3 regions of the Rhizobium sp. BR 250 genome follow, and region 1 is predicted to be linked to each of the others. Evidence: predicted binding sites of a transcription regulator. Region 1 holds the regulator's gene; each other region holds the start of a gene.
The links. The regulator PhoB, encoded in region 1, activates phosphate uptake and scavenging genes when phosphate is short. The targets are predictions, from matches to a motif close to TGTCATNNANCTGTCAT.
Positions count from the first base shown of each region.

Region 2: a site for PhoB is predicted at 5,829-5,845, ahead of phnC (phosphonate ABC transporter ATP-binding protein). Genes of this name have one in related genera too.
Region 3: a site for PhoB is predicted at 2,506-2,522, ahead of QD336_RS00840 (LTA synthase family protein). Genes of this name have one in related genera too.

Region 1 covers NZ_JARWKW010000003.1:42,398-52,710, reverse strand. The annotation lists gene pstA (phosphate ABC transporter permease PstA) at 1-284, shown strand, start outside; gene pstB (phosphate ABC transporter ATP-binding protein PstB) at 299-1,114, shown strand; gene phoU (phosphate signaling complex protein PhoU) at 1,211-1,936, shown strand; gene phoB (phosphate regulon transcriptional regulator PhoB) at 1,967-2,650, shown strand; gene QD336_RS05475 (GcrA family cell cycle regulator) at 3,212-3,745, opposite strand; gene QD336_RS05470 (aspartate aminotransferase family protein) at 4,177-5,376, shown strand; gene argF (ornithine carbamoyltransferase) at 5,434-6,351, shown strand; gene QD336_RS05460 (Hsp33 family molecular chaperone) at 6,591-7,580, shown strand; gene apaG (Co2+/Mg2+ efflux facilitator ApaG/CorD) at 7,653-8,045, opposite strand; gene QD336_RS05450 (O-succinylhomoserine sulfhydrylase) at 8,279-9,463, opposite strand; SAM riboswitch at 9,507-9,585, opposite strand; gene QD336_RS05445 (2'-deoxycytidine 5'-triphosphate deaminase) at 9,659-10,313, shown strand, end outside.
Region 2 covers NZ_JARWKW010000003.1:310,554-320,866, reverse strand. The annotation lists gene QD336_RS06865 (alpha-D-ribose 1-methylphosphonate 5-triphosphate diphosphatase) at 1-517, opposite strand, end outside; gene QD336_RS06860 (DUF1045 domain-containing protein) at 514-1,212, opposite strand; gene phnE (phosphonate ABC transporter, permease protein PhnE) at 1,513-2,862, opposite strand; gene phnE (phosphonate ABC transporter, permease protein PhnE) at 2,862-3,848, opposite strand; gene phnD (phosphonate ABC transporter substrate-binding protein) at 3,919-4,824, opposite strand; gene phnC (phosphonate ABC transporter ATP-binding protein) at 4,910-5,770, opposite strand; gene QD336_RS06835 (transferase hexapeptide repeat family protein) at 6,007-6,624, opposite strand; gene phnL (phosphonate C-P lyase system protein PhnL) at 6,621-7,328, opposite strand; gene phnK (phosphonate C-P lyase system protein PhnK) at 7,396-8,172, opposite strand; gene QD336_RS06820 (alpha-D-ribose 1-methylphosphonate 5-phosphate C-P-lyase PhnJ) at 8,169-9,071, opposite strand; gene QD336_RS06815 (carbon-phosphorus lyase complex subunit) at 9,205-10,313, opposite strand, start outside.
Region 3 covers NZ_JARWKW010000001.1:163,129-173,441, forward strand. The annotation lists gene QD336_RS00835 (DUF1003 domain-containing protein) at 1-390, opposite strand, end outside; gene QD336_RS00840 (LTA synthase family protein) at 506-2,440, opposite strand; gene QD336_RS00845 (NAD+ synthase) at 2,672-4,351, shown strand; gene QD336_RS00850 (glyoxalase superfamily protein) at 4,442-4,819, opposite strand; gene QD336_RS00855 (TolB family protein) at 5,004-5,834, shown strand; cobalamin riboswitch at 6,046-6,229, shown strand; gene bluB (5,6-dimethylbenzimidazole synthase) at 6,325-7,041, shown strand; gene QD336_RS00865 (DUF2865 domain-containing protein) at 7,241-8,356, opposite strand; gene QD336_RS00870 (NADP-dependent malic enzyme) at 8,493-10,313, opposite strand, start outside.

The DNA of each region.
Region 1 (10,313 bases):
CCATGCCTGGCATCCTGACCGGCACCATCATCGGCCTCGCCCACGCACTGGGCGAAACGGCGCCGCTGCTCCTGATCGGCATGGTGGCATTCGTCGCGAATTACCCGACAACGCCGATGGATCCGTCCACGGCCCTGCCGGTGCAGATTTACATGTGGGCGAACGAAGCCGAACGCGCCTTTGTCGAAAGGACATCCGGCGCTATCATCATCCTGCTTTTGTTCCTCATCGTCATGAATGTTGGCGCAATCCTGTTGCGTCGCCGCTTCGAGCGGCGCTGGTAGAGGGAGATTGAGCAATGAACATGTTGTCGGAAGCAGCAGTTGAAAAGGCGCTGGACAAGAAAATGAATGAAGTTTCATACAAGATGATTGGCAAGGACGTTTCGGTTTATTACGGCGAAAAGCGCGCGCTTTACGACGTGAACCTCAACGTTCGGGAAAATACGGTGACCGCGCTGATCGGCCCGTCCGGCTGCGGCAAGTCCACCTTCCTGCGTACCCTGAACCGTATGAACGATACGATCGACGGCTGCCGGGTCACCGGCAAGATCACGCTCGACACCGACGATATCTACGATCAGCAGATTGACGTCGTGGAATTGCGTGCCCGCGTCGGCATGGTGTTCCAGAAGCCGAACCCCTTCCCGAAGTCGATCTACGAAAACATTTCCTACGGTCCGCGCATCCACGGGCTTGCCCGCAACAAGGCGGATATGGACCAGATCGTCGAACAGAGCCTGCAGAAGGCGGGTCTCTGGAACGAGGTGAAGGATCGTCTGCACGAATCCGGCACGGGTCTTTCCGGTGGCCAGCAGCAGCGTCTGTGCATCGCACGCGCGGTTGCCGTCAGCCCGGAAGTGATCCTGATGGACGAACCCTGTTCAGCGCTTGACCCGATCGCGACTGCAAAGGTCGAGGAACTGATCCACGAACTGCGGACGAATTACACGATCGTCATCGTCACGCACTCCATGCAGCAGGCGGCACGTGTTTCCCAGCGCACGGCCATGTTCCACCTTGGTCATCTTGTCGAAGAAAACGAAACCGACAAGATGTTCACCAATCCGGACGACCAGCGCACGCAGGATTACATCATGGGCCGCTTCGGCTGATCCTGGCCAGCGCTTTCTCGAAACCGAACAAGACTGGTGCCTCTGCCGTGCCCGCTTCCGGGCACGCGCATGAAGGCCAAGCCGGAGGACTAGACCATGACACAGACAACGACCCATTCGCATATTCTGTCGGCCTATGACGACGAATTGAAATTCCTCACACGTCGCATCGCCGAAATGGGCGGTCTTGCGGAACAGATGTGCGCCGACGCCGTGCGTGCGCTCGTCAATTCCGATGCCGCACTTGCCCAGAAGGTCATTTCCGACGACGCGATCCTCGATCATTCCGAGCGCGAGATCGGCGACAAGGCCATCGTCACCATCGCCAGACGCCAGCCGATGGCGGCCGACCTTCGCGAGATCATCGGCACCCTGCGTATCGCAGCTGATCTGGAGCGCGTTGGCGATCTTGGCAAGAACACCGCCAAGCGCGTGATCGCGGTTGCCGGAACCGGCGTGCCGCGCAAGCTCGCCCGCGGCATCGAGCACCTGTCGGAACTAGCGCTGGTACAGCTCAAGGAAGTGCTTGACGTCTATTCCACCCGCTCCGCCGAGAAGGCCAATGCCATCCGCGAGCGCGACGAGGAAATCGACGCCATGTATACGTCGCTCTTCCGTGAGCTTCTGACCTACATGATGGAAGATCCGCGCAACATCACCACCTGCACGCATCTTCTCTTCTGCGCCAAGAACATCGAGCGTATCGGCGACCACGCCACCAATATCGCCGAGACGATCTATTACATGACCACCGGCAGCCAGCCGGAGGGCGAGCGTCCGAAGGACGACAGTTCCAACACGCTCGGTTCGGTGACCGAGTAACAGACAGGCGAAGGCTTGCGGAGTTAGCATATGGTGCCCAAGATTGCAGTTGTGGAAGACGAGGAGGCGTTGAGCGTCCTGCTTCGTTACAATCTCGAGGCTGAGGGATATGACGTCGACACGATACCCCGTGGCGACGAGGCGGAAATCCGGCTGCAGGAGCGTATTCCGGACCTTCTCATTCTGGATTGGATGTTGCCCGGTGTTTCCGGCATCGAGCTGTGCCGGCGTTTGAGAATGCGGCCGGAAACCGAACGCCTGCCCATCATCATGCTGACCGCGCGCGGCGAGGAAAGCGAGAGGGTTCGCGGCCTCGCCACCGGCGCTGACGATTATGTCGTCAAGCCGTTCTCGACGCCGGAACTCATGGCCCGCGTCAAGGCCATGCTGCGCCGGGCGCGTCCCGAGGTTCTGTCCTCGGTGCTGAAATGCGGTGATATCGAGCTGGATCGCGAGACCCATCGCGTTCACCGCAAAAGCCGCGAAGTGCGCCTCGGCCCGACGGAGTTCCGCCTGCTGGAGTTCCTGATGACCTCTCCGGGCCGGGTGTTTTCCCGTTCGCAGTTGCTGGATGGCGTCTGGGGCCACGATATCTATGTCGACGAGCGCACTGTCGACGTTCATGTCGGACGCCTGCGCAAGGCGCTCAATTTTTCGCATATGCAGGATGTCATCCGCACCGTGCGTGGTGCCGGATATTCGATGGAAGCCTGAGCCAGACCAAACGGCACAGTTTCGCCAAGGCCGATAGTGCAACCGAAAATTTAGAAGCCCGAAACCGGAAACGGTTTCGGGCTTTTTGACTATGGATCTTTTCAAAAGCGGGCATCGTACTCAGGGGGCTTTAAATGCGGTGTAAATCCGGATTGTCGGATCACACCGCTGCCATCCGGTTTCTAGACCGCCTGCAGTTGATGGCGAACGCCTCCCGGAGGATATGCGCGTCAAAAAATCAAAGGTTGCGGATCCTCGCGACACGCCCAAGGATGACGCCGGAGTGTCTGGTGCAATCCCTCATCGCAAGGACGACGTTACGCTTTGTTTGGGCACGCCACGTCGCGATATGGCTGAAACTCCGCAAGGACCAAAGTCGTGTACCCTGTCCAGAAATTCAAACCGGCCGACAGTGGAACATGCCCGGTTTTCAGGAAGGCGAGGTGCGGGATATCTGCCCTTGGGTTGATTCCGAGACCGCAAAGAACCTCTGACTTTATGTCATAAAAAAACGGGCCCGAAGGCCCGTAGTTTTTGAGTGTCAAATGCGTGCCGCAACACTCAAGCTTTGCGACGCTCGCTCACCGGCTGGTAGGCGAGCTTTGCATGGAACTTGCAATAGGGTGAAGATTCCAGTGCTTCACAACCGCAAAAATGAAAATCGTCCTTGAGCGGATCGCCGACCGGCCACTTGCAGGTGCGTTCCGTCAGTTCCGTCAGTGTCAGGCGACGGGAAATCGGCGTTACGACGTTTCTGGAGGGAACATAGTCGAGAACTTCGGCGGTCTCGATATCGATTTCCTCATGCAGTGCCGTTGCCGCGTTGGAGCGGCTCAAGACCCGTGCGGGCGTCGCGTTGACGCGGGTCGCGAAATTTGTCGCGCGGGGAGCAGGGGCGGCCGTGCGCTTGGGCGCGGAACGCGCCGAAGTGACAGGGCCGCCGGCCTTGACGCGTCCCGGCAGATTGAGACGGTGGACCTTGCCGATCACGGCATTACGGCTGACACCGCCCAGCTGTGCTGCTATCTGGCTGGCGCTAAGCCCCTCGGACCACAATTTCTTGAGTTTCTCGACTCGCTCGTCTGTCCAGTTCATGCCGCTTCTCCGCTTTTCGCGTGTATTTTCGGCAGAATCCCTCTCCGCCCCGCGGGCGTGCCGCAAGCGTGGTTTCCGCCAGATTTTCGGTGACTAGTTCCGCCGCAATGCAGTCTAGTAATTAGCGATTAACCTAGTGCCAGCCCGACTCCGTGGCAAGAGTCGGGGGAATCATCTGGAATCGATTTTCCGGTTTTCCCCAACTTGCTGGCGAGTTGAGTCTGAAAGGCAACACCTTGGGGCTCATTCGCCACCGTCTACTAGTGCTTGAGACGCCCGGGAAATGCGGACTTTTGTTGACATCGGCAGGCGAAGTGACAATAGTGCCGGTGCCGCCGCAAGGCGGCATTTTTGATTTTCAGGCGGGGGATAACCTCGCCAGCCTATTGACAACCGTCTGACAGCGCATCCGCGCAAGGAGTGATACAGCCATGGCCGAAGCCGCCGCGCCATTGTTCGATACGTTTGCAAGAGCCCCCCTGCGCTTCGAGCGAGGCGAGGGTGTCTGGCTGTTCACGGAAAGCGGCGAGCGATATCTGGATTTTGCGGCCGGCGTCGCGGTCAATTCGCTGGGCCACGCCCATCCGCACCTCGTGGAAGCGATCAAGACCCAGGCCGAAAAGGTCTGGCACGTCTCCAACCTTTATGAAGTGCCCGGACAGGAAAAACTCGCAAAGCGCCTGACGGAAGCGACATTCGCGGACAAGGTCTTCTTCACCAATTCCGGCGCGGAAGCGCTGGAATGCGCGATCAAGACCGCGCGCCGTTATCATTATTCCAAGGGTCACCCGGAAAAGTTTCGCATCGTCACCTTCGAAGGCGCCTTCCATGGCCGCACGCTGGCGACGATCGCCGCCGGTGGCCAGCAGAAATATCTCGAAGGTTTCGGTCCCAAGGTCGAAGGCTTCGACCAGGTGCCGTTCGGCGATGTCGACGCGCTGAAGGCCGCCATCACGCAGGAGACGGCCGCACTTCTGATCGAGCCCATTCAGGGTGAGGGCGGTATCCGCGCGCCCAGCAAGGAATTCCTCCAGCTGCTGCGTTCGCTTTGCGACGAGCATGGCATGCTGCTGATTTTCGATGAGGTCCAGACCGGCGTCGGCCGCACGGGCAAACTCTTCGCCTATGAGCAGACCGGTGTTGCGCCTGACATCATGGCGGTTGCCAAGGGTATCGGTGGCGGTTTCCCGCTCGGTGCCTGCCTTGCCACGGCGGATGCCGCTTCCGGCATGACGGCCGGCGTGCATGGCACCACCTATGGCGGCAATCCGCTGGCCATGGCGGTCGGCAATGCTGTTCTCGACGTCGTTCTCTCCGAAGGCTTTCTCGAAAAGGTCCGTGATGTCGCGCTGGTCTTCCGCCAGGGTCTTGCCTCGCTGAAGGATCGTTATCCGGATGTGATCGAGGAAATTCGCGGCGAAGGCTTGCTTCTCGGCATCAAGGCCCGGGTTCCCTCGGGCGAATTGCTGCAGGCCATGCGTGCGGAACATCTGCTCGGCGTACCGGCGGGAGACAACGTCATCCGCCTGCTGCCGCCGCTCGTCACCACGGCGGAAGAGGCCCGCGAAGGTCTGGCACGCGTGGAAGCGGCAGCCGCATCCCTGACCGCGAAGCAGGCGAAAATCGCCTGAGGAAACAATAAAGGGCGGGCCTCTTCCCGGAGGCTCGCGAGCATGGGACAGTTTGAAATGGCTTCACCTAAACATTTTCTCGACCTGTCGGCCGTCGGCTCGCAGGATCTGCGGGCAATTCTTGACGATGCGCGCGCACGCAAGGTCGCCACGAAGGCCGGAACGGCGGAAAAGCCGCTTGCCGGCAAGATGCTGGCAATGATCTTTGAAAAGCCCTCCACCCGCACCCGCGTTTCCTTCGATGTCGGCATGCGCCAGCTGGGCGGCGAGACCCTTTTTCTCTCTGGTACGGAAATGCAGCTCGGTCGTGCGGAAACGATCGGCGATACCGCGAAGGTGCTGTCGCGTTACGTGGATGCCATCATGATCCGCACCACGGACCATTCACGCCTGCTCGAGCTTGCCGAACACGCAACGGTTCCGGTCATCAATGGCCTGACGGATGATACCCATCCCTGCCAGATCATGGCGGATATCATGACGTTCGAAGAACATCGCGGTCCGGTCAAAGGCAAGACCATCGCCTGGACGGGTGACGGCAACAACGTGCTGCACTCCTTTGTCGAGGGCTCGGCACGCTTCGGTTACCGCATGACGATGGCGGTGCCGATGGGATCCGAACCGCATGACAAGTTCCTGAACTGGGCTCGCAACAATGGCGGCGAGATCGCGCTGTATCATGACGCGGAAAAGGCGGTTGCGGGTGCGGATTGCGTTGTCACCGATACCTGGGTGTCCATGAACCAGGAGCACAAGGCGCGTGGCCACAACATCTTCCAGCCCTATCAGGTCAATGAGGCGCTGATGGCCAAGGCGGAAAAGGACGCATTGTTCATGCACTGCCTGCCGGCGCATCGCGGTGAAGAAGTGACGGATGCCGTGATCGACGGCCCGCAATCGGTGGTCTTCGATGAGGCGGAAAACCGTCTCCACGCACAGAAGTCCGTCATCGCCTGGTGCATGGGCGTGATCTGAGGAATTCACCCGGTCTTGATCATCGTCGGGCCGGGTGCTTGAACTTATACGCACCGATTACCATCTGTGGGACTTCGAAAAGGCTCGTCGGTTTGCTGGCGGGCCGTCATCACGATTTGCACGTTTTTCTCCGGAAGCGGTTTCGCTTCCCGGGTCTCTGTGCGACAAGCGAAAAAACCACATTTAAAAGCCGGACTTTTGGACGGTAGCGGCGCCACGGCTGCGCCAAGGAGTATCACATGGCAGATGTAACGGTTGAACTGGACGATCTCGATTTTGCTGGCGACGACAAGGTTGTGCCCTTTCAGGTCGAAGGTCTGGATGTGCGCGGCCGCGCCGTACAGGTCGGGCCGCTGCTGAACGCCATCCTCGAACGGCACGATTATCCCGCTGCGGTTGCCCGCCTTCTGGCGGAAGCGACGGTTCTGACGGCGCTGATCGGCACCTCGCTGAAGTTTTCCGGCAAGCTGACCGTCCAGACCAAGGGCGACGGCCCGGTTGACCTGCTGGTTGCCGATTTCTCCGCGCCGGACAGCATGCGCGCTTATGCCCGTTTTGATGAGGAGCGGCTGGCGGAAGCGGTTGCGGCCGGTGCAACCTCGCCGGAGCAATTGCTGGGCAACGGTATTCTCGCCTTCACCATCGATCAGGGTATGGGCATGCAGCCCTATCAGGGCATCGTGCCGCTGGATGGCTCTTCGCTGGAAGACATTGCCGGGGTCTATTTCCGCCAGTCGGAACAGCTTCCCACCCGCGTGCGCCTTGGCGTCGCCGAGTTCTTCGACCGCGACGGTGAAGGCAAGCCGCGCCACGGCTGGCGTGCAGGTGGCTTGATCGCGCAGTTCCTGCCACAGGCCCCCGAGCGGTTGCGCATGCGCGACCTGCACGGTGGCGATGGTGACGAGGGCGGCCACGAGGTGCAGGAGGACGATGCCTGGACTGAAGCCGTAACCCTGCTGAACACGGTGGATACTGACGAACTGACCGATCCGCAGGTGCCGGTGGAACGCCTGCTCTACAGGCTTTTCCATGAAAGCGGCGTGCGCATCTATGATCCGCAGGCCATTTTCGACCGCTGCAGCTGCTCGCGGGACAAGATCAAAGGTGTGCTCTCCGGCTTCACCGCCGAGGAGATCAAGGCGAGCGAGGAAGACGGCGCCATTGCCGTAACCTGCGAGTTCTGCTCCACCACCTATCGCTATGATGTCAGCGAATTCGAGAACGCCTGAATCTTTTGAGAATGCCTGAATCGAAAGCCGCGCTCTAAGAGGCGCGGCTTTTCCTTTGGCGGGTGGATGTCGTCAGTTCAGAACGCGCATCAGGCCGGGTGAATCCAGCGAAAAGGCGGGTATGGTGACGTTGAACACCTCGCCATTTTCCGTTTCCATTTCATAATGGCCAAACATCAGGCCTGACGGCGTATCCAGCGGGCAGCCGGAAGAGTATTCATAGCTGTCGCCGGGTTTGAGCTGCGGCTGTTCGCCCACGACGCCCGGCCCGTAGACCTCGTCCACCTGTCCGTTCTGATCGGTAATATGCCAATAACGGTTCACGAGTTTCACCGGGACATCGGAATTGTTCGCGATCACGACTTTGTAGCCCCAGACGTAACGATCGTCATCCGGGTCGGATTGTTCCTCGAGATAATACGGATCGACCGTTACCTCGATATCCCTTGTCAGAGCACGATACATACGCGCCACACCTCGATATTATGCCTGCCGCCGCATCCTACACTATAGGCTCTGGCTATCGTCAAGAAAATGAATGACTTGACGGGCAGGGGGCGTCTCCTGTTGCGCTGTTTTCCACCGTTAGGGATAACGATAAAGGTAAATATTGGTTGCCTGATGCGGGCTTTTCCGGCCGCTTGGGCAAACCATGGCCCGACACGCGGTCAGGCCATGGCGATTTGCGGATTGAATTTTCAGCCGGAAACGGCCGCAAGACCCTTTGCCAGATCTTCCAGCAGATCGTCGGTATCCTCGATGCCGCAGGAAAGGCGGAGCGTGCCGCCGGAAATGCCGAGTTCGGCACGCGCCTCGTCGGAGAGGTTCTTGTGCGTCGTCGTGCCGGGATGGGTGATGAGGCTCTTGGCATCGCCGAGATTGTTGGAAATCTTCACGATCTCAAGCGCGTTCTGCAGCTTGAAGGCCGCTTCCTTGCCGCCCTTCAGTTCGAAGGCCACCAGGGTGGAGCCGCCGGACATCTGCCGGGCGATGATATCAGCCTGCGGGTGATCGGCGCGGCCGGGATAGATGACCTTGGCGACCTTGCCGTTATCGGCGAGGAAATCGGCGATCTTCGAGGCATTGGCCGTCTGCTGTTTCACGCGCAACGGCAGGGTCTCGATGCCCTTCAGAAGCGTCCAGGCGTTGAAGGGCGACATGGCCGGGCCCGTATGGCGGAAATAATCCTGCAGCTCTTCTTCGATCCACTTCTTGTCGGAAAGGATCACGCCGCCGAGGCAGCGGCCCTGGCCGTCAATGTGCTTGGTGGCCGAATAAACGACGATATGGGCGCCGAGTTCGAGCGGCTTCTGGAAGAGCGGCGTCGCGAAGACGTTGTCGACCACCACCTTGGCGCCGATCTGGTTGGCGAGCTTCGCCACACCGGCAATATCCACGACTTCGAGCGTCGGATTGGTCGGGCTTTCGAGGAAGAACAGCTTGGTGTTCGGCTGGATTGCCTTTTCCCAATTGCCGAGATCACGTCCGTCGATCAGCGTGCATTCGATGCCATATTTCGGCGCAAGTGTTTCAACCACCCAGCGGCAGGAGCCAAAAAGGGCGCGTGCAGCGACGATATGGTCGCCGGCGCGCAACTGGCACATGATGGCGGCGGTGACGGCGGCCATGCCCGACGCAAGTGCGCGGGCGTCTTCGGCGCCTTCCAGCAGGCACATGCGCTTTTCGAACATGTCATTGGTGGGGCTGGCGTAGCGGGCGTAGATGAAGCCGTCCGTTTCACCCTTGAAACGCGCTTCGGCGGCTTCGGAGTTCTCGTAAACGAAACCCTGGGTCAGATAGATCGCTTCCGACGTTTCACCATAGGGTGAGCGTAGCGTACCGCCGTGAACGAGCTGGGTTGCCGGGCGCCATTTATTGCTCATGTGATCACCTTCAAAACAAAAAAACCGGCCGCAAAAGCAGACCGGTTCCTAGCACCCGGTCTTTTTAGCCACTTGTTTAACGTGGCTGCAAGCCGACCGGCCAAATCACCACGGGATAAGCTTGCCATACTGCCGTTACCGGCTTGCGTCAATGCTTTCCTTTTGGTTTTGTCGCCGTAAAAAGGAATGATGACCATGACGAGAACCACGGGCATTTTGGCGGATGGCGCAATCCGGGCGCTGTTTGCGGGCGGCAAGCTGAAAAGCGAGGCCGATCTCGATGTCGACCAGGTGCAGCCCGCCAGCCTCGATCTCAGGCTTGGCTCGAAGGCCTATCGCGTCCGCGCAAGCTTCATGCCCGGCCCCGGAACCCGTGTCATCAACAAGCTCAATCGTCTCAGCCTGCACGAGGTCGATCTCAGCCAGGGCGCGGTGCTGGAAACCGGTTGTGTCTATATCGTTCCCCTGATGGAAAGCCTTGATCTGCCGGCGGACATGTCGGCCTCGGCCAATCCGAAAAGCTCGACCGGCCGTCTCGACATCTTCACCCGCGTGATGACCGACAATGCACAGGAATTCGACAAGATCCCGGCTGGTTATACGGGCCCGCTTTATCTGGAAATCAGCCCGCGCACTTTCCCCATCGTCGTGCGTCGCGGCTCCCGCCTGTCACAGATCCGCTTCCGCATCGGCCACGCACTTCTCAATGAAAGTGAACTGCTGAAGCTGCACGAGACAGAAACGCTGGTGGCGAGTGAAAACCCGAACGTGACGGGCGGCGGCATTGCGCTGTCGATCGACCTCAAGGGTTTCGGTGAGAACGGGCTGATCGGCTATCGCGGCAAACATC
Region 2 (10,313 bases), 270 kb from region 1:
ACTGGCGCTGACCCGGGGAGTGGTCCATCAACGAAATCAGCCGCACGCGCGGATCGGTTTCGAAGTCTTCGAAATGCTCCAGCACGTCGGCGGAGGCAACTTCACAACGCAGATGCAGCAGGTGGTCCGCACGCAGACGGTTCTGATCCGCCGCCGCCTCAATGGCGTCAGCCATTTCGCGCATTTCGCCTTTCTTGAAACCACCGTCCTCATCCGAGCCGAGGCGCAGGCAGTCAAATACGGTGGTGATACCGGAAGCCGCCACCTGGGCGTCATGGGCCTGAATGGCGGCGATCTTGTCCCAGATGACGCCGGGACGCGGCGAATAATGCTGTTCCAGATGGTCAGTGTGCAGTTCCACCAGGCCGGGGATCAGGAAGTCACCTTCGAGGTCTTCTCCGGTTTTGGAAGCACCTTCGCTGATATCGGCGATCTTGCCATCACGGATCAGGACGGAGCCCAGAATAATATCGTCTTCCAGAACGATACGGGCGTTGGAAAGGGCGTGCTCGGTCATGGGTTCGCATCTTTCTTTGGCTGCTGGCCAAGCGGGTGCCAGCGGTGAACGGTGAAGGGAGCGCCGCGCGTTTCTTCAATGAACAAAGCGAGGCCGGAAATAGTGAGGGGCTGATCGACAAATTCGGCAAACCGCGCCGAAAGGACCTCATGCATGGCGGGCTGGTCGCTTTCATCGATGCGGCCGGTCAGCGTCATGTGAAAGCGGAAATCATCCATGACATGCGGATAACCCCAGAGAGACAGATTTTGCCGCTGGCTCTCCGTCAGCATTTGCGGCCGCCGCCGGGCAATATCGGTCTCGGACAGGGGCGCACGGAACCGGTCGAAATGATCGACGATCTCGGCGGCAAAATCCTGCAGCGGCTGATAGGTGCGGTCCGGAACCAGTGCGAAAAACGGTCCGAGCGCGCCGACGACCACGCGCGGAATCTCGAAGGCGGACTGGCTGGCCGCGAAATCTTCGACGGCTGCAAGCAGCTCCGCTTCGCTGTATTTTTCGGCGAGTTCGAACGGGGCCTTCAGGGTCGCGTGGAAACCGTAACGGCGGGGCTCTTCCGTCATGTCGGAATAATCGTCGTGGTCGTCATGCAATGTGCCGGAAAACGCATTCCGGCCCAGCCAGCGCGAGGCTGCTTCAGTCAGCGGATGATCCTTAGCCGGAGAAAAATAGATAGCGTAGCGCACGGCAAGCACTCTTCAGTGTCATGGGAAACCAGGGATGAGATGCTATTTGGCGTGACTCGCCCGCTTCCCGCAAGGTCAGGAGTGCGAGGTAATCGGTTTCCGTGACAGAATGATGATGTCGAAGGAAAAAAGCGCAGGCAATGCGGCAAGCATCCCAAATAGGCTGAAGGCGCCGACAGAGATCGCGGAAAGATAGGGGAAGAGATGTCGCCGGCATTCATCGGGACCGTGCGAGCATCAGGACTGCGCGAGTGTTCGGGGTGGGATGACGGTCGTCGTTGCGACTTTTGTCATCCCGCTCCCTTAGCCTTAGTGATGCGTTTTTCCGATCAGGCGCGAACGCAGTGAATTCGAAATATGGTCAAACAGGAAAACCACGAACAGGATGAGTAGAACCATATAGGCCACCTTGTCCCAGTCGGCATTGGTGCCCATTGCTTCCAGCAGTTTCAGGCCGATGCCGCCGGCGCCCACCGCACCGATGATCGTGGCGGAGCGGGTGTTGCTTTCCCAGAAATAGAGGGACTGGGAAATGAAGACCGGTAGAACCTGCGGCAACACACCGAAGCGATTGACGGCAATGGGGGAGGCGCCGACGGATTTGACGCCCTCACGCTGCTTGTCGTCGACATTCTCCAGCGCCTCGGCATAGACCTTGCCGAGCGCCCCGGTGTCGGTGAAGAAGATCGCGGCAATGCCGGGGATTGGTCCGGGGCCGAAACTGCGGGTGAAGAACAGCGCCCAGATCAGCATGTCGATGGAGCGCAGGAAGTCGAACAGACGCTTCATGCCCCAATTGGCGGCTTTGTTGGCGGTGATATTGCGGGCGGCGATGAAGGCGAGCGGCAGGGCGACAAGCGTGCCGAACAGCGTACCGACGAATGCCATTACCAGTGTCTGCAGCAGCTTGGAAAGAATATCGGCATGTTGCCAGACGCTATTGTCGAGGAAATCATCGGCCATGTGGCCGATATTGGAGCGCTCGGGATCGAGCCTGTCTTCCCAGAGCGCAAGAGCGGCAAGTTCGCCATAACCCTTGCCCCAGAATTCCGATTTGGTGTCGAACAGGAAATTCGCCCATCCGAGGAAGCGACGCTGCACATAGACCTGACTGGTGCGGATTTCCGCCTGACCGGCAAAACCGTAATGCACGAGGACCTTCTTGCCGTCCTGCTGGATTTCGTCTGGCAGGCCCTCCGGCGCGACCGCCGCATCGTCATTGATGATGACGGGGTAGTTCTTGCCGTCGACATAAACATCCACCCGGGTCGGGGTCACGTCGAGGCGGTTTTGCGTACCGACATAGACCACACTGTAGCCGCCGCCCGGCAGGGGCTGCAACCAGTCGATCTTCGCATCGGCGGGATATTGGCCGCGGCTTGACCATTGCGGCTCAACCTTGTCGTCTGCGAAACGCAGGCGTGGCTGGGCGCGCCAGGAATACCAGTCCTGAATATAGCTCGAAGCGCGGTCCCACCGACCCTGCATGAAAGCCGGCCCGACATTGAAGAAGAAAAAGCAGCCGATGAGATAGATGGCGATGATGACAAGGCCGGTCAGCAGGCCGTATCGCTGCATGAAGCTGCGATTGAACACTTCGGGATGCGCGGCCGTCAGTCTTTCGCGCTCGGCGGTGTTGAGAATGAAGCTGGACGACATCAGGCCGCTCCCCGTCCGAATTCGAAGGATTGATGGCCGATCAGCTTGCGGCGCAACCAGCCGGAAAACTGATCGACAGCGATGATGGTGATCAGCAACAGGATGATGATGGCATAGGTCTTCGATGCGTGATCGTTGCCGATCGAAAGCCGGAAGACCTCGCCGATGCCGCCGCCGCCAACGGCGCCGATGATGGTGGAGGCGCGCACGTTGATTTCGGCGCGCAGCAGCGCGTAGGAGACGAAATTGGGCAGAACCTGCGGCACGATGGCGAAACGCACCCGCTCCAGCCAGTTGGCACCTGCGGCGCGCAGGCCTTCATCCGGCTTCATGTCGGCATTTTCCACCACTTCGAAGAAGAGCTTGCCGAGTGCACCGATCGTATGAACCGAAATCGCGATGATGGCCGCGATCGGGCCGATGGACAGGATGGCGGTCAGCAACCCGGCGACAACGATTTCGGGAAAGGCGCGCAGCACTTCCATCACCCGGCGCACCACCCAGCGCACGAGGCCGGCGCCAACGAGATTGGTGGAGGCGAAGAAGCAGAGCACGAAGGCGAAACCGGTACCGATGATTGTCGAGACCAGCGCGATATTGAGCGTGATGATCAGCTGGTAGATGAAATGCGGGATGTAGAAGCCGTCGGTGATGTAAACGCGATCCGCGACATAATTATATTTCAGCGAACCATCCGCATAGGGCGACGGCAGGTCGAACATCGCCCGGAAGATTTCCAGCGGGCTCTCCGGCACGAAGGTCTTCATGAAATCGAAGAAATAGGGCAGGCGCTCGAAGAATTTGCCCGAATTGGCCGCATTGGCGAAATTCAGTGAGGCGGCGAGGATGACGAGAAAGATCACGAGCGAAATGACGGTATAAACCCGTCGTGTCGCAAGCTGCTGTTGATAGTGACGCATGATCGTCTTGGACGATGCGCTCAACCCCTCGGGCGCGAGGGTATCATGGTGCAGGGTGGTCGCCATGCCGCTTTTCCTTTATTGGCAAAAGCGGCGGCACCGCAAGGCACCGCCGCTTCCGGATATGATCTCAGGATCAGCCGCCGATAACGGACTTACGGGCGTCGATGATCGTCTGGTAGAAGGACGGGTCGACCTTGATGTAGGCGGTGTTCTTGCCCTGGGTGAAGCCCTGGAAGCATGCGAGGTCCTTCTTCGGCAGTTCCATGAAGAAGTTTTCGACCTTCTGCTTCATCGCGTCGCCGAGCTTGTTGGTGACCATCAGCGGGCCGTTCGGGATCAGCGGCGACTTCCAGACTTCGACGATATCGTCCATATCGAGGTTGCCCTTCTTGACCATCTGGTAGAGGTTGCCGGCGGTATAGCCTTCTTCCCACTTGCCAACGCCCGAACCGAAGGTGGTGCCAACGTCGAACTTCTTGTCGAGAACGGCGAGAACGAGGTTCTCATGACCGCCGCCGAAGCCGGTTTCGGAGAAATATTCCTTGACCGGAACGCCGGTTTCCTTCGGAATAGCCACGTTCGGAACGAGGAAGCCGGAGGTGGAGTCGGGGTCGGCGAAGCCGATCTTCTTGCCCTTGGCGTCAGCCAGCGTCTTGATGCCGCTGTCCTTGCGGGCAACCATGATCGTGTAATAACCGGTCGAACCATCGGCGCCAGCCGTGGTCAGGATCGGGTCAACGGCCTTCGGGTCGGCCAGAGCGATCTTGGCGTAGGAGGATGCGCCCATGGAAGCGATGTCGATGGTGCCGCCGAGCAGGCCCTGGATAACGCCGTTATAGTCCGGCGACGGGAAAACCTGAACTTCGGAAACGCCGGTTGCAGCCTTGAGGCCATCGGCAACGCACTTGGTGTTGCGGATCTGGTCGGCTTCGTTTTCGGAACCGTCGAGACCGATGCGCAGAACCTTGACGTCCTGAGCCATGGCGGAACCGGCCAGAACGCCAAGGGCGACTGCCGAAAGAAGGACTTTCTTCAACATGGACTTTCTCCTGTTTCCCGGCGAGCCGGAGTTTGTTGTGAAGTGTCGGCCCTTGACGCGGGCGCAAACGATGCTGAGCGGTTCCTCAGAGCCCGGCGAGAGCGAGCGGTTCGGGACCGGCAGATTGTTGCACCGGACGCGCGGCAAGCTGCGCGCCGGGAATATTGATGCTGGTCGAGGTCATGGTCTCGTCGATGCCGGAGCCTTGTGAATCGGTTCCGTAAATCTCGGTAACGGCGGCGGCAGTCAACTCCGCGGGCGTCCCGTCGAAGACGACGCGACCCTGAGACATGCCGATGATGCGTTCGCAATAATTGCGTGCCGTATCCAGCGTGTGCAGGTTGGTGATGACGGTGATGCCTTCGCGCTCGTTGATGTCGCGCAGCGCGTCCATCACGATCTTGGCATTGAGGGGGTCGAGCGAGGCGATCGGCTCATCGGCCAGCACCATCTTCGGGGACTGCATCAGCGCACGCGCAATGGCGACACGCTGCTGCTGGCCGCCGGAAAGCGTGCCAGCCGCCTGCATGGCCACATGCTCGATGCCGAGCCGCTCGAGCGCGACAATCGCCATCAGCCGCTCCTCATGGGTGAAGATGTTGAAGAGGCTGAGCGCCGTCGAACGGTGGTTGAGACGGCCGAGCATGACGTTGGTAAGAACGTCGAGGCGCGGCACCAGATTGAACTGCTGGAAGATCATCGCGCAGTCGCGCTGCCAGTTGCGCAGAGCCGCACCCTTCAGCGCCGAGACTTCCGTGTCGTTGAAATGAATGGAACCCGAGGAGGGATCGACGAGGCGGTTGATCATGCGCAGCAGCGTCGATTTTCCCGCACCAGAGCGCCCGATCACGCCGACCATCTGACCCTGCGGGATTTCGACATTCACGGAATCGACCGCAGTGTGGTTGCCGAAACGGCGCGTGACTTGCTTCAGGTGAAAGCTCATTTCCCCGTCCAATCTTCTTTTGACGGGGTTCCACGTAACAGTGGTGCGTGAAGTACGAATGTCAGTTTGATGAATAAAATATTACAGATTTCCGGGGTGCGGCTCGCGCCTGTTTGCCGACAAAGCTTTCGGGAGGTATCCCGCTGCGCTGAAATCTGCGCGTCCTTTAAAGGCGTAGAAACAAAAATCCCGGAGCCTTGCCCCGGGATTTGCATGAGTTTCAGCAGAAGGAGATTTCACCCGCCATATTTCGCGACAAAATCCTCTGCCGCCAGATTGCGGAAGTCGTCCAGGGCGACGCGCAGCGAGGCGTGGTCCCAGTCCCACCATTTCAGCTCATCCATTTGCCCGCCCAGTTCGGCCGGGAACCGTTCGCGGATCAGTCGGGCGGGTACACCACCGACGATGGTGTAGGGTGCCACATCTTTGGAGACGACCGCGCCTGCGCCGATCACCGCGCCGTTGCCGACCGTGACGCCAGGCAGGATCGTCGCGCCATGGCCGATCCAGACATCGTGGCCGATCACCACCCGTTTGGCACGGCGGGCGGCGAAGAAGTCCGTCTCGTCTTCCGCATCGTCCCAGTAGCTGCGGGCGCGATAGGTGAAATGGTGCAATGTCGCCCGCTGCATGGGATGGTTGGTGGCGTTGATGCGCACGGAGGCGGCGATATTGACGAATTTGCCGATGGTGGCGCACCAGATTGTGCCATCCTGCATGACATAGGAGTAGTCGCCCATCTCGACCTCCTCGAGGCGGCAGCGCTCCGAAATTTCGGTATAGCGGCCGATCGAGGACTTGGTGACACGGGCACTTTCGTGGATGACGGGTTCGAGACCGACCTTGACGCTCATGCCGCTGCCTTTCGCGGAGAGAATTGCGAGACGTCGAGAATGCGGTCGGCAACGGCTTCGCGCACCTCCTCGTCGTGGAAGATGCCGAGCAGGGCCGTGCCCTTCTCTTTTTTCTCCCTGATCATGTCGACCACCACGCGCCGGTTGGTAGCGTCGAGCGAGGCCGTGGGCTCGTCGAGAAGCAGGATCGCATGGTCGGTGATGAAGCCGCGCGCAATATTGACGCGTTGCTGCTCACCGCCCGAAAAGGTCGCCGGCGGCAGCGACCACAATTCCTGCGGCAGGTTTAGTTTCGAAAGCAGCATGGCCGCCTGCTCGCGCGCATCTTCGGCGGCAACCTTGCGCGCCAGAAGCGGTTCGGCAACGACGTCGATGGCCGCGACACGCGGCACGGTGCGCAGGAACTGGCTGACATAACCGATAGTGCGGTGGCGGATAGCGAGGATCGTGCGCGGCGAGGCATTGCCCATATCGATGACCTCACCCTGATGGCGGATGAGAATCTGTCCGCTGTCTATGGCGTAATTGCCATAGAGCATTTTCAGGATCGAGCTTTTGCCGATGCCCGACGGGCCGCCGAGAACGACGCATTCGCCGCCGGAAACGGAGAAATTGACATCGCGGACGACCGGCAGCTCGATGCCGTCGCGAAGATGCATGGTGAAGCTTTTGAAGACTTCCGAAACGATGAGTGGCGTCGTCATGGTGGATTCTTTCTTCCTGCGCGTGATTTTATCCGAAAACCGGGGACCACTTTTCGGAGCGACGCGGCTAGACCTGCAAAATGGAGGAAACAAGCAATTGCGTGTAGGGCTCGCGCGGATCGTCCAGCACCCGGTCGGTGAGGCCATGTTCGATGACGTCGCCGCCCTTCATCACCATCATGCGATGGGATAACAGACGCGCAACCGCCAGATCATGGGTGACGACGACGACGGCAAGGCCGAGATCGTTGACGAGGCCGCGGACCAGATCGAGCAGGCGTGCCTGCACCGAGACATCGAGGCCGCCGGTCGGTTCGTCCATGAAGACGAGGCGCGGCGAGGTGACGAGGTTGCGGGCGATCTGCAGGCGCTGGCGCATGCCGCCGGAAAAGGCGCGCGGCTGGTCGTCGATACGGTCGGTGCCGATTTCCACCCGCTCCAGCCATTCGCTGGCCGATTGCCTGATATTGCCATAGTGCCGGTTGCCAACGGCCATCAGCCGCTCGCCGACATTGGCGCCGGCAGATACCGCCATGCGCAAGCCGTCCGCCGGGTTCTGGTGCACGAAACCCCAGTCGGTGCGCATCAGAAAACGCCGTTCGGCCTCGCCCATATGGTAGAGATCACGCATGGAGCCATCGCGCATGCGATATTCCACGCTGCCGGCGGTGGGCATCAGCCGGGTGGAAATGCAGTTGAGAAGCGTGGTCTTGCCGGAACCGGATTCACCGACGATCGCCAGCACCTCGCCCGGATAAAGCTCGAAGGAAACGTTGCGGCAACCGGCGCGGTCACCGTAATATTTGGAAACGTCCCGGACTTTCAGAAGCGGTGCGTCGCTCATTCTGCGGCCTCCTTCACATCCGCCAGCAGGTGGCCCTTGTGGCCATGGGCACGGCGGTCTTCGCAATGGTCGGTATCGGAGCAGACGAACATGCGTCCGCCCTTGTCATCCAGCACCACCTCGTCGAGATAGACATTCTCCCCGCCGCAGAGCGCGCAGGGCTTGTCGAAGCGCTGGATTTCAAAGGGATGATCTTCAAAATCGAGGCTGACGACGTCTGTATAGGGCGGCACGGCGTAGATTCGTTTTTCGCGCCCGGCGCCGAACAGCTGCAGGGCGTCCGAGAGATGCATTTTCGGATTGTCGAATTTCGGCGTCGGCGAGGGGTCCATCACGTAACGCCCGGCGACCTTAACCGGATAGGCATAGGTGGTGGAGATGCGGCCGTTGCGGGCGATATCCTCATAAAGCTTGACGTGCATCAGGCCATATTCTTCGAGCGCATGCATGACGCGGGTCTCTGTCTCGCGCGGCTCGAGGAAGCGTAAGGGTTCGGGGATCGGAACCTGATAGACCAGCACCTGACCCGAATGCAGTTCCTCTTCCGGAATGCGGTGCCGCGTCTGGATGATCGTCGCATCCTTCGTGCGAGTGGTGACGGCCACATCAGCCACCTTCTGGAAAAAGGCGCGGATGGAAACGGCGTTGGTGGTGTCGTCGGCCCCCTGGTCGATGACCTTCAGCACATCATCAGGGCCGAGGATGGAGGCGGTCAACTGCACGCCCCCGGTGCCCCAGCCATAGGGCATGGGCATTTCACGGGAAGCGAAGGGAACCTGATAACCGGGAATGGCGATGGCTTTCAGGATCGCCCGGCGGATCATCCGCTTGGTCTGTTCGTCCAGATAGGCGAAGTTGTAGGCAGCCAGCCCGTCGTCAAATGAAACTTCTTTAAGCATTGCGCGTTAACCTTGTGAAAAAAGGAGTACAAGCTCATGGAGATTGGAATTCTTGCAGCCGTGTTCTTTGCTGTCTTTGCAGCATCGACCGTCTTTTGCGCCTACTGGTTCGGCGAGCAGCACAGCCGCTGAGCTATTCGGCCGCATCGCTTATCCATTCCGCGCCATTGGCATTGATCGCCTCGAAATCGGCGCGCATCTTTCTGACCAGACCGAGTTCGGCCTGAAAATCCACGTAATGCGGCAGTTTCAGATGCTCGACGAAACCCGTCGCCTGCACGTTGTCGGCGTGTGAGATGACGAATTCCTCGTCCTGAGCGGGGGCAACGACATCTTCGCCGAATTCGCCGGCGCGCAGCGCCCGGTCGACGAGTGACATGGCCATCGCCTTACGCTCGCTCTGGCCGAAGACCAGACCGTAACCGCGGGTGAATTGCGGCGGTGCCTTGGCTGAACCCTTGAACTGGTTGACCATCTGGCATTCGGTGACCTTGATGTCGCCGAGCGAGACGGAAAAGCCAAGTTCCGGCATCTCCAGCTCGATTTCCACTTCACCAATGCGGATTTCGCCGACGAAGGGATGGGTGCGGCCATAACCGCGCTGCGTCGAATAGGCGAGCGCCAGAAGAAAACCCTCATCACCACGCGCCAGCGATTGCAGGCGCAGGTCGCGCGGCATTGGAAACTCCATCGGTTCCCGCGTCAGGTCGCCGGCAATATGATCGTCCGGCATGTCGCCGTCGCTTTCGATCAGCCCTTCCTGGGCGAGGATATCGGAAACGCGCATGACATATTCCGGTTCGCCTTCCCGCTGGGTGGCGGGTTCGACGGCCTCGTCTTCGAGGAGCGAGGGATCAAGCAGGCGGTGGGTGTAATCGAAGGTCGGACCCAGTAATTGCCCGCCGGGCAAATCCTTGTAGGTGGCGGAAACACGGCGCTGCACCGCCATCTTCGCGGTATCCACCGGCACCGAATAGCCAAAACGCGGCAAGGTGGTGCGATAGGCGCGCAGCAGGAAGATGGCTTCGATCATGTCACCGCGTGCCTGCTTGACGGCAAGGGCCGCAAGCGACTGATCGTAGAGTGAGGCTTCCGCCATCACCCGGTCTACGGCGAGCGAGAGCTGCGAGACGATCTGCGCCACAGACATGGCGGGCAGGTCGCGGTCTCCGCGCCGCTGGTCGGCCAGCAGCCGGTGGGCATTGGCGATGGCGGTTTCCCCGCCTTTGACAGCAACATACA
Region 3 (10,313 bases), on a different contig from region 1:
GGCGGCCTCAAAACGGTCGCGGGCGGCCTGCCGGTTCTGCGACATCATGATGATCGGCGCCTGGATGGCCGCCAGCATGGAAAGCAGCAGGTTGAGGAAGATGAAGGGGTAGGGATCAAAGGCGCCGGTGGTCAGGATGATGGTATTAATCACGGCCCAGAAGATCAGGAAAAAACAGAATGCGAGGATAAAACCCCAGGAGCCGCCGACCCTGGCGATATTGTCGGCCAGCCTGTCGCCTAACGTGGCGCCGGCGGAAAATTCCGCGTTGGTATCGCGCGAAATCAGCTTTTTCTGGTGCGACAGTTCCAGAATGCGCCGCTCCACTTCGCCGATTTCGCGGGAGGAGCGTTTGAAATGCGAAACGATATAGTCGGAGATATCTGACACGGCGTGTCTCCGGTTCTGATGGGGCGATGCGGATGTTTCCCGAGATAAACCCGCATGGTGGCGGAATTCAAACGATTTCCACCACCATGCGGTTCAGCGCCCCCGCCGAAAAACATCACACGGAGGGCGTGCCCTCATGCAGCCAGTTGAAGCCGGGGAAGAAGCGTTCGCGGCCATATTGCTGGCCGAACATCATGTCGAACTGCAGCAGGCGGTAATCGCGCACCACGTCCGGAACGGCGTTCGGCGCGATTGACCAGTCGGGCAGGGCCTTGCCGTCGCTTGCCACCAGCATATGGCGGTCGATGACGGAAAATTCCTGCTGAACGTCACCCAGCGTGCCGGTATAGAAGGGATCGGAGAAACCGGCGGTCTTCAGCACATGGTAGGGCAGAAGCGCCGGGCTGATGGTGCCGATATTCCTGCGCACGCCCTTCTTCGATGACCAGACGACGAGCGGCGTCTCGTGCTCCTTCTTCATCACCTCCAGCGGCGCGCGGCGGCTGGCCACCATGCCCGGCATGTAACCGCTTTCCACGAAGGCCTGGCCGAGCGGCGGCAAGTGATCGCCGAAGAGGACGATGATGGTTTCCCGGTCGCGCTTTTTTGCCCAGCGCATCAATTTGGCGAGCGACTCGTCGGCTTCCGCTACGCCCTGAGAATAGGTGGCGAGCGCCTGCGAGGCCGAGGCGGAAAGGCTGCCTTCGATGCCGATGGTATTTTCGGCATACCGGGTTGCCTCGTAGGGGCCGTGCCCCTGCAGGGTGACAGCAAAGAGGAAGAGCGGGTTCTTCGCCGTGTCGGCGGTCGCCATGATCTCGTCCATCAGCGCATCGTCGGAGGCGAAGTTGCCGCGTTTTTCCATGGGTGGCAGCGTTTCTTCGGAGCGGAACTCCTCGAAGCCGAAGTTTTTATAGACCTGCTTGCGGTTCCAGAACCATTCCTGGAATGGATGCATGGCGATGGCGGAATATCCTTCGCCGCGGAAGAAGCTGGCGAGCGAGGGCACAGGGCGACGGATATATTGCTGATAAGGAATGCTGCCATAGGGCAGGAAGGCGTTGGAAAAGCCGGTCAGCGCCTCGAATTCCACATTGGCTGTCATGCCGCCGAATTCCGGCGAGAACACGTTGCCGGACTGCTTGGCGCGGATCGTCGGCATGGGATCGGCCGACAGTTCGACGTTTTCCAGCCGGGTCGGATCCCACAGCGATTCACTCATCAGCATGATGACATCGGGGTAATCGCCCTTGTTGGCGGCGAAGGAGGCAGGCTTCGAGGTAAGGTCGGCGATGCTGTTGTCGCCATAACCCTCGGGCGCCGAGACATTGGCCATGGGAATGTTGAAGGCGAAGGCCATCAGGAAGCCGTTATGGCGGTAATTTTYCTGCTGGTCCCACATCATGGGAATGATGTTGAGGCGATCGCGCACCCAGGAATAATGCGAATAATCCATCAACGAGGCGAGACCGGCAAGAAGCGGTAGCGCCAGCACGAGGCCTGCCACGCGCTCGCGCCAGCTCAAGCCTGGCGAATGGCGGCGCGCCAGCAGCCACAGCGCCACAAGTGCGGCGATGGCGGCACAGATGCCGAGGCCCACCAGCACCGCCGTCAGGGGCTGGGCCTTCAGCATGGTGGGCAGAAGCTCGAGGATCTGCCGGCCGAACAGCAAGTCGGAGGGATAAAGCGGATCGGAGAGGTAGGTCTGTTTCTGCGCCGAAATCAGCCCCGTCAGCGCGCAGAGCGGAGTGACGGCAATCAGAGACAGGTAACGCCGGCCAAGCAGCGCGTCCAGCGCCAGAAGAAGGGCGAGCACGGCGGCGATGGTGGTCACGCCCGGGCGGGCGGACGAGGTGAGGAAAGCGCCGACATCATGGAGCGAACCGCGTGCGATCCACTCCAACGCCACGACGAGCACGATGGATGCGACCGTCAGATTGGCAAGCGTATAGGCCGCGCCCGAAAGCTTCGAAAGGCTCCTAAGTCCCGCAGGCGAAAAGACGAAACCAGCCTTTTCGGAAGCCGTTGTTTTTGGCGCCGAATCTCTCAAACCTGTTACTCCGGTATTGCAGGCGGCAGCACCGATCCGGGGAGGTGAATCGGGCGTCGCAAAAGTGTCATGTAACTGTCACATAAGCGCGATGAATGCGACATGAACTTTGCGCAACCTGGCGGGCGCGGCGATAACCTTCGTGTGAACGCGGATACCTGTTCGCGCAGCCGGGTTGCGGCATGCAATTGCCGCGTTGCGGAGCGGCCACGGGCGCGGTATTGAATGGGCATGAGCGACAGACACGATATCAAGAACCATCTCCGGATTGCCGTCGGGCAGTTCAATCCGACTGTTGGCGACGTGGCGGGCAACCTCGCCAGGGCGCGTGAGGCGCGGGCCGATGCGGCGACGCAGGGCGCCGATCTTCTGCTTCTGACCGAGCTGTTCATATCCGGCTATCCGCCTGAGGATCTGGTGCTGAAGCCGGCTTTCCTGAAGGCTTGCCTCAAGGCTGTCGAGGAACTGGCGGCCGAAACCGCCGATGGCGGGCCGGGCGTGGTTATCGGTTTCCCGCGTCAGGGCGAGACGGGCCGGCACAATTCGGTGGCGCTTCTGGATGGCGGCAAGATCATCGCGTTGCGCGACAAGATCGACCTGCCGAATTACGGCGAGTTCGACGAAAAGCGTGTTTTCTCCGAAGGGTCGATTTCCGGGCCCTATAATTTCCGCGGTGTCAGGATCGGCATTCCGATTTGCGAGGAAATCTGGAACGATATGGGCGTGTGCGAGACGCTCGCCGAAAGCGGGGCGGAAATCCTGCTGGTGCCGAATGGCTCGCCCTATTATCGCGGCAAGCTGGATGTGCGCCATCAGGTGGCGCTCCGGCAGGTGATCGAAAGCGGCCTGCCGCTCGTTTTCGCCAACCAGCTGGGCGGGCAGGACGAGCTGGTGTTCGACGGCGCAAGCTTCGGCTTTAATGCCGACAAGACGCTTGCCTTCCAGATGAGCCAGTTCGAGGCCACGCTTGCCGTTACCGACTGGAAACGCACCGCGGATGGCTGGCATTGCGAAAGCGGGCCTTTCTCGAAAATTCCGGAAGGTGAGGAGGCGGATTACCGCGCCTGCATGCTGGGCTTTAGGGATTACGTCAACAAGAACGGTTTCAAGAGCGTGGTTCTCGGCCTTTCCGGCGGCATCGATTCGGCGATCTGTGCCGCATTGGCGGTCGACGCGCTGGGCGAGGAGCGGGTGCGCTGCATCATGCTGCCCTACCGCTACACCTCGGAAGAATCGCTGAAGGATGCGGCCGATTGCGCAAAGGCGCTTGGCTGCCGTTATGACATCGTGCCGATTGCCGAGCCGGTGGAAGGTTTTCTCTCGGCGCTTTCCGATCTCTTCGAGGGAACGGAAGAGGGCATTACCGAAGAAAACCTGCAGAGCCGCACACGTGGCACCATCCTCATGGCTGTCTCGAACAAATTCGGCTCGATGGTGGTGACGACCGGCAACAAGTCGGAAATGTCGGTGGGTTATGCGACGCTTTACGGCGACATGAATGGCGGTTTCAACCCCATCAAGGACCTCTACAAGATGCAGGTCTATGCCATTTCCAGCTGGCGCAACGCCCATGTGCCGCCGGGGGCGCTCGGCCCTTCCGGCGAGGTGATCCCCGCCAACATCATCGCCAAGGCGCCGTCGGCCGAATTGCGTCCCAACCAGACCGATCAGGATTCGCTGCCGCCCTATCCGGTGCTGGACGATATTCTGGAATGCCTTGTCGAGAAGGAAATGTCGGTCGAGGAAATTCTGGCACGCGGCCATGATGTGGCAACGGTGCACCGGGTGGAGCATCTGCTTTATCTGGCCGAATACAAACGCCGGCAATCGGCCCCGGGTGTGAAGATCACCAAGAAGAACTTTGGGCGGGACCGGCGTTATCCGATTACCAACCGGTTCCGGGATCGGTGATCGCGGGTAGGTTCGGCGGGCGCTCGGTTCACAATAAGCCTTCGTGTTTAAACGGACGGCGCGGAGAAAACCCCGCGCCGCCCGCTCATCTCAAATGACCTGCCCCACATCGATACGGTTGCCATCAGGGTCTTCAAACACAAAGGCCCTCAGGCCATAGTCCTTGTCCTGCAGCCCTTTGATGATACGCAGCCCATGGCTCTTGCAAATCGCATGCAGCGCATTGACATCGCTCACCAGCATATGCGCCACGTTGAAGGGGGCTGCCTTATGCGTCGGCTGCAATGTCAGGTGCAGTTCGGCATTGCCCTGTTTCAGGATCATGAAACCGACGGGATTGCCGTTTTCGAAGGTCTTTTCGAAACCAAGCACACCGACATAAAAATCATGGGCCTTTTCGATATTCCTGACAGGAAGCATTGCGGCGATCCGCCCGAAGCGGATGCCGTGATCGGCGATGGTATTCATCGCGGAACCTCGGGTCTGGGAGAAACGGCAAGCGGTGCGGACGGTGCCGGGGCGCTGGCGTTTTTTCCGGTTTGAATTTGCAGGACGGTGCCTGCCGCCCTAGGATCATAGCCACGGCGGCGGCGGATGCAAATGGAATGTCTGCGCCGTTCCGGTCGGAACATTGACAAGCCCGGGAGGCAGAATGCGCAGCTCCATCGAAATCTTCAACATCCGCACCGGCAAGATGCGGGTGGTGTGGCAGACAGCTGAGCTGTTTGAGGCGCCGAACTGGTCACCGGATGGCAAATATCTGCTGCTGAACAGCGAAGGGCTGCTTTATCGGCTGTCCCTTGCCGGTGATGTTTCGCCGGAAAAGGTCGATACCGGCTTTGCCACGCTCTGCAACAACGATCACGGTATTTCGCCCGACGGTTCGCTTTATGCCATTTCCGACAAGGTGGAATTCGGCAAAAGCGCCATCTATCTGCTGCCTTCGGCGGGCGGCGCGCCGCGATTGATGACGAAGAACCTTCCTTCCTACTGGCATGGCTGGTCTCCCAACGGGAAAGGTTTTGCCTATTGCGGCATTCGCGATCAGGTTTTCGATATTTATTCCATGGACATAGACAGCGGTGTTGAAACACGCCTTACCCATGGTGAAGGCCGCAATGACGGGCCGGATTATTCGCCGGATGGCGCGTGGATCTATTTCAATTCCAGCCGCACCGGGCTGATGCAGATCTGGCGGGTGCGGGTGGATGGCTCTGCCGTCGAGCGCATCACCGACAGCGCCTATGGCGACTGGTTTCCGCACCCGTCTCCGAAGGGTGACAAGGTGGTGTTCGTTTCTTATGACGGTGATGTCTTCGACCATCCGCGCGATCTTGATGTGCGGGTGCGGCTGATGGATATGGATGGCGGCAATGTCGAAACGCTGTTTGAGCTTTTTGGCGGGCAGGGCACGATGAACTCCCCCAACTGGTCACCGGATGGGGATGAGTTCGCTTATGTCAGATATTTCCCGGTGGGGTGATGCGATTCTGACGAGGTGGTGTACCCCCTCCCGTCATGCTGGACTTGGTCCGGTATCCAGCCAGCCCAAGTCATTGGGCTGAAAGGATGCCCTCCGCTGCGTGAGAGCCGCGTCGGCTGGATTCCGGCTCAAGGCCGGAATGACGGAGGTGAGGAGCACGGTCATATTGTCGCGCGGCCTTGGCGATACTTGCGTTCGCAAGCCTTTTTGCCCATAGCTTTACCAGTCAGGTGCCCGCCCTTGCGGCGGGAGAATCGGGAATCCGGTGAGAGACCGGAACGTGCCCAACGCTGTGAGGCGGATGCTCTTTTTCTCATGCCACTGAAGCAATTCGGGAAGGCGAAAAGGGGCGGATGAAGCTTAGTCAGAAGACCGGCCTGGCAGGATAGACCGAACCGCGCGGACGGCGGCAGGTTGCTGAAAAAGTGCGTCGTCGCTGCAAACCGGCATGGTTTCGGCACCGGCGCGCCCGCATTGTTGGGGATAAACGATGCCGACCGAACCGCCTCTAACCACGTCGCCTGACGTTAACCCATTTAGTCACGCACTTTCGCCCGTCCGCCCGTTTTCCGGGGAGGAGCGCGAGGCGATCTACCGCGCCATCGAGACGCGGCGCGATGTGCGCGACCAGTTCCTGCCGGACCCGCTGCCGGATGATCTCGTCGAGCGCCTCCTGAAGGCGGCGCATTCCGCACCTTCCGTCGGTTTCATGCAGCCATGGAACTTCACCCTCGTCACCGATGGCGCCGTGCGCCAGGCGGCATGGGTGGCCTTCAGCCGCGCCAATGAGGAGGCGGCGGCGATGTTTGCGGGGGAAAAGCAGGCGCTTTATCGCAGCCTGAAGCTCGAAGGCATCCGCAAGGCGCCGCTCAGCATCTGCGTCACCTGCGATCCCACGCGCGGTGGCAAGGTGGTGCTGGGCCGCACCCACAATCCGCGCACGGATGTCTATTCCACCGTCTGCGCCATCCAGAACCTCTGGCTCGCCGCCCGCGCCGAAGGCATCGGCGTCGGCTGGGTCAGCATCTTCCATGACAGCGATGTTCGCGCCATTCTCGATATCCCCGAGCATATCGAGATCGTCGCCTGGCTGTGCCTTGGGCGGGTCAATGAGCTCTATACCGAGCCGGAACTGGCGGTGAAGGGCTGGCGCCAGCGTGTGCCGCTGGAGGAACTGGTGTTTCGCAACCGCTGGGGCGGGCGGTAAGGGAGTTAGACGGTCTGTGAGTGACGTGGAGCCTTGCCGCTTGTTTCTTCTCCCCGCCGGGGAGAAGGTGGCCCGAAGGGTCGGATGAGGGGGCACGCTCTCCGAATATCTCGACCCTTGTCACCTCATCCCGCTGCCGCGGACTTCTCCCCGGCTGGGAGAAGAAGCAAGTGGTACCTGCCCGGATCCAAAACATATGTCACTGCTGCGGCTGAATGCCCTTCAATGCCGGGTTCTTCAGGTCGATCCGGCCCGTCTGGTCCGGCAGGAATTTCGGGCCGATAACGCGCACCTTGGCGTCGTTCGGATCATAGTCGCGCTCGGGCACGGGCTGTTCCGGTGGCTTGGCGGCCTGTTGCTGTTCGGCGGGTTTCTGCTGCTTGTCGCCACTCTTGTCACCTTGGGGTGATGGAATGGTGGTGATGCTGGAATAGGGCTTTTCGGATTCCGGCCGGGCGGCGTCTTCCTGCTTTTGCATGTCTTCGTGATAGGCCGCCATGTTGCAGGCGCAGCCGGGCGCTTTCGTTGAGGAATTGCGGTAGGCGAAGGCGGTCGGCAGGTCCTTGTAGGGTTTGCCGGTTTCGGCGGAGATCATGTCGGCGGTTTCCTGATCCGCCATGGAATGGAAATAAAGCTCCGTCTCGGTTCCCGGGCACATTTTCTGGCATTGTTCGGCCTGGGCGCGGAAATCGAGCGGTGAGGCATTGGAGGCGATCGGGAAGAACGAGCCGTCGCAGGTGCGCACGCACAGTGTGCGAAGCCCACCCTCGGCGGCGGCGTTGGGGTAGGGTGAAAGCCCCGCTTGTCCCGGTTCGTTGCCATTTTGCCGGAAGGCATCGGGATAACGCGTTACATCGGGCGCCGGCGGCAATTGCGCGTTCGTTTCCGGGGCGGGGCTGCAGCCATTGGCATCAAGGGCGGCGAGAATGCGCTGGCGTCTGATGTCGCCGTTGTCGCTGCGCGCGGTTGCCATGGCATCGTCGCGGTCGCGGATGATGGCGTCGCGTTCGCTCTCCGCCTCGGCGAGCGCATCGCCGATTTCAGCGCAGAGGCCGGCATTGGGATTGCCATAAACAGTGACGCTGCCTGACGAACAGCCATAACCGCGCAGATCGTTCCTGATCTTGCGGATCACGATGTTCTGGCGCGCGAGCGCATTGGCGTAGCGCCGCACCTCGGCCGTGTTGCCGACGACGCGCGGCGGCTCGCGCAACTGCGCATAAAGCGTATCGCAGACCTGATCCGCAAAAGCGGCGGCCGGGGCCATGAAAACAAGGGGAAGCAGGAGGCCGATGATGCGGCTGCGCCGGGTCAATTGTGCGATCCGTTCGATGTCCCCGGCCGGTGGCAGGGGCGTTATACTTCACGAAATCCGTGTTTCAGGAAGATAACATAAGCTGTTGCCGCAATGCGGCAACAGCCTGTTCAAAATTGCGTTAATGCGGCCTCTATCACACCGAAGGGTGCGAGGCCTGCACCACGGCAAAGGCCGCCATGTTGACGACGCCGCGCGAGGTGACGCTGGGCGACAGGATATGGGCGGGCAGGGCAGTGCCGAGCAGGATCGGGCCCACATGCAGGCCCTCCGTCAGCGTGCGGGTGACGCCGAGCGTGATGTTGGCGGCATCAAGGTTCGGGAAGACCAGCAGGTTCGCTTCACCCGTCAGCACGCTGTTCGGCATGGCGCGCTTGCGCAGCGCTTCCGACAGCGCCGAGCCGCCCTGCATTTCGCCGTCCACTTCCAGTTCCGGTGCGGCTTCCTGCACGATCTTCAGGGCGCGGCGCATCTTGCGGGCGCTTTCGGAATCGCGCGAGCCGAAATTGGAGTGGCTGGCGAGTGCCACCTTCGGCGTGATGCCGAAGCGGCGGATTTCCTTGGCCGCGAGAATGGCCATTTCCGCCACTTCCTCGGAGGTCGGGTCATAGTTCACGAAAGTATCGGTGAGGAACAGCGCGCCCTGCTGGGTGATGAGCAGGCTGAGGCCCGCAAAGGAACGCACGCCTTCCTGCTTGCCAATGATCTGGTTCACGTCGCGCAGGTGGCGGTCGTAGCGGCCTTCGATGCCGCAGATCAGCGCATCCGCTTCGCCACGCTTCACCGAAAGCGCGCCGATGACGGTGGAGTTGGTGCGCACGATGGTACGCGCCGCTTCCGGGTTGATGCCGGCGCGGCCGACAAGGGCGAAATAATCATCGACATAGTCACGGTAACGCGGATCGTCTTCCGGATTGACCACCGCGAAATCTGCATGCGGGCGGATGCGCAGGCCGAAGCGCTTCAGGCGCGTTTCGATGATCTGCGGACGGCCGATGAGGATCGGAATGCCGGTGCCTTCTTCAAGCAGCACCTGGGCGGCACGCAGCACGCGCTCGTCTTCGCCTTCGGCAAAGATGATGCGCTTCTTTTCGGCGGCCTTGGCGGCGTTAAAGACCGGCTTCATGATGAAGCCCGAGCGCCAGACGAAACGGTTCAGCTGGTCGAGATAGGCTTCGAAATCGGTGATCGGCCGGGCGGCGACACCGCTTGCGGCGGCGGCACGGGCAACGGCCGGCGCGATGCGCAGGATGAGGCGTGGATCGAAGGGCGAGGGAATGAGATAGTTCGGGCCGAAGACCGGCGTTTCGCCGCTATAGGCCCTGGCGGCCACTTCGGAAACTTCCTCGCGGGCAAGCTCGGCGATGGCCTGCACGGCGGCCATCTTCATTTCTTCGTTGATGGTCGTCGCGCCGCAATCCAGCGCGCCGCGGAAGATATAGGGGAAGCAGAGAACGTTGTTCACCTGGTTCGGGAAGTCCGAACGGCCGGTGCAGATCATCGCATCCGGACGGGCCGCACGCGCCGCCTCCGGCATTATCTCGGGATTGGGGTTGGCGAGTGCGAGGATCAGCGGATTTTCCGCCATGCGCTCCAGCAGTTCCGGCTTCAGCACGCCGGCGGCCGAAAGGCCGAGGAAGACATCGGCGCCGTCGATGGACTCAGCCAGCACGCGCTTGTCGGTCTTCTGGGCGTAGACTTCCTTCCACTCGTCCATCAGCGTGTTGCGGCCGTCATAAACGAGGCCTTCAATGTCATGGACCCAGATGTTTTCCTTTTTCGCGCCCATGGCGACGAGCAGGTTGAGGCAGGCAAGGGCAGCAGCACCCGCGCCGGAGGCGACGATCTTGACGCTCGCGAGCGACTTGCCCGCCAGTTCCAGCGCATTGGTGACGGCGGCGGCAACGATGATCGCGGTGCCGTGCTGGTCGTCGTGGAAGACGGGGATATTCATCTT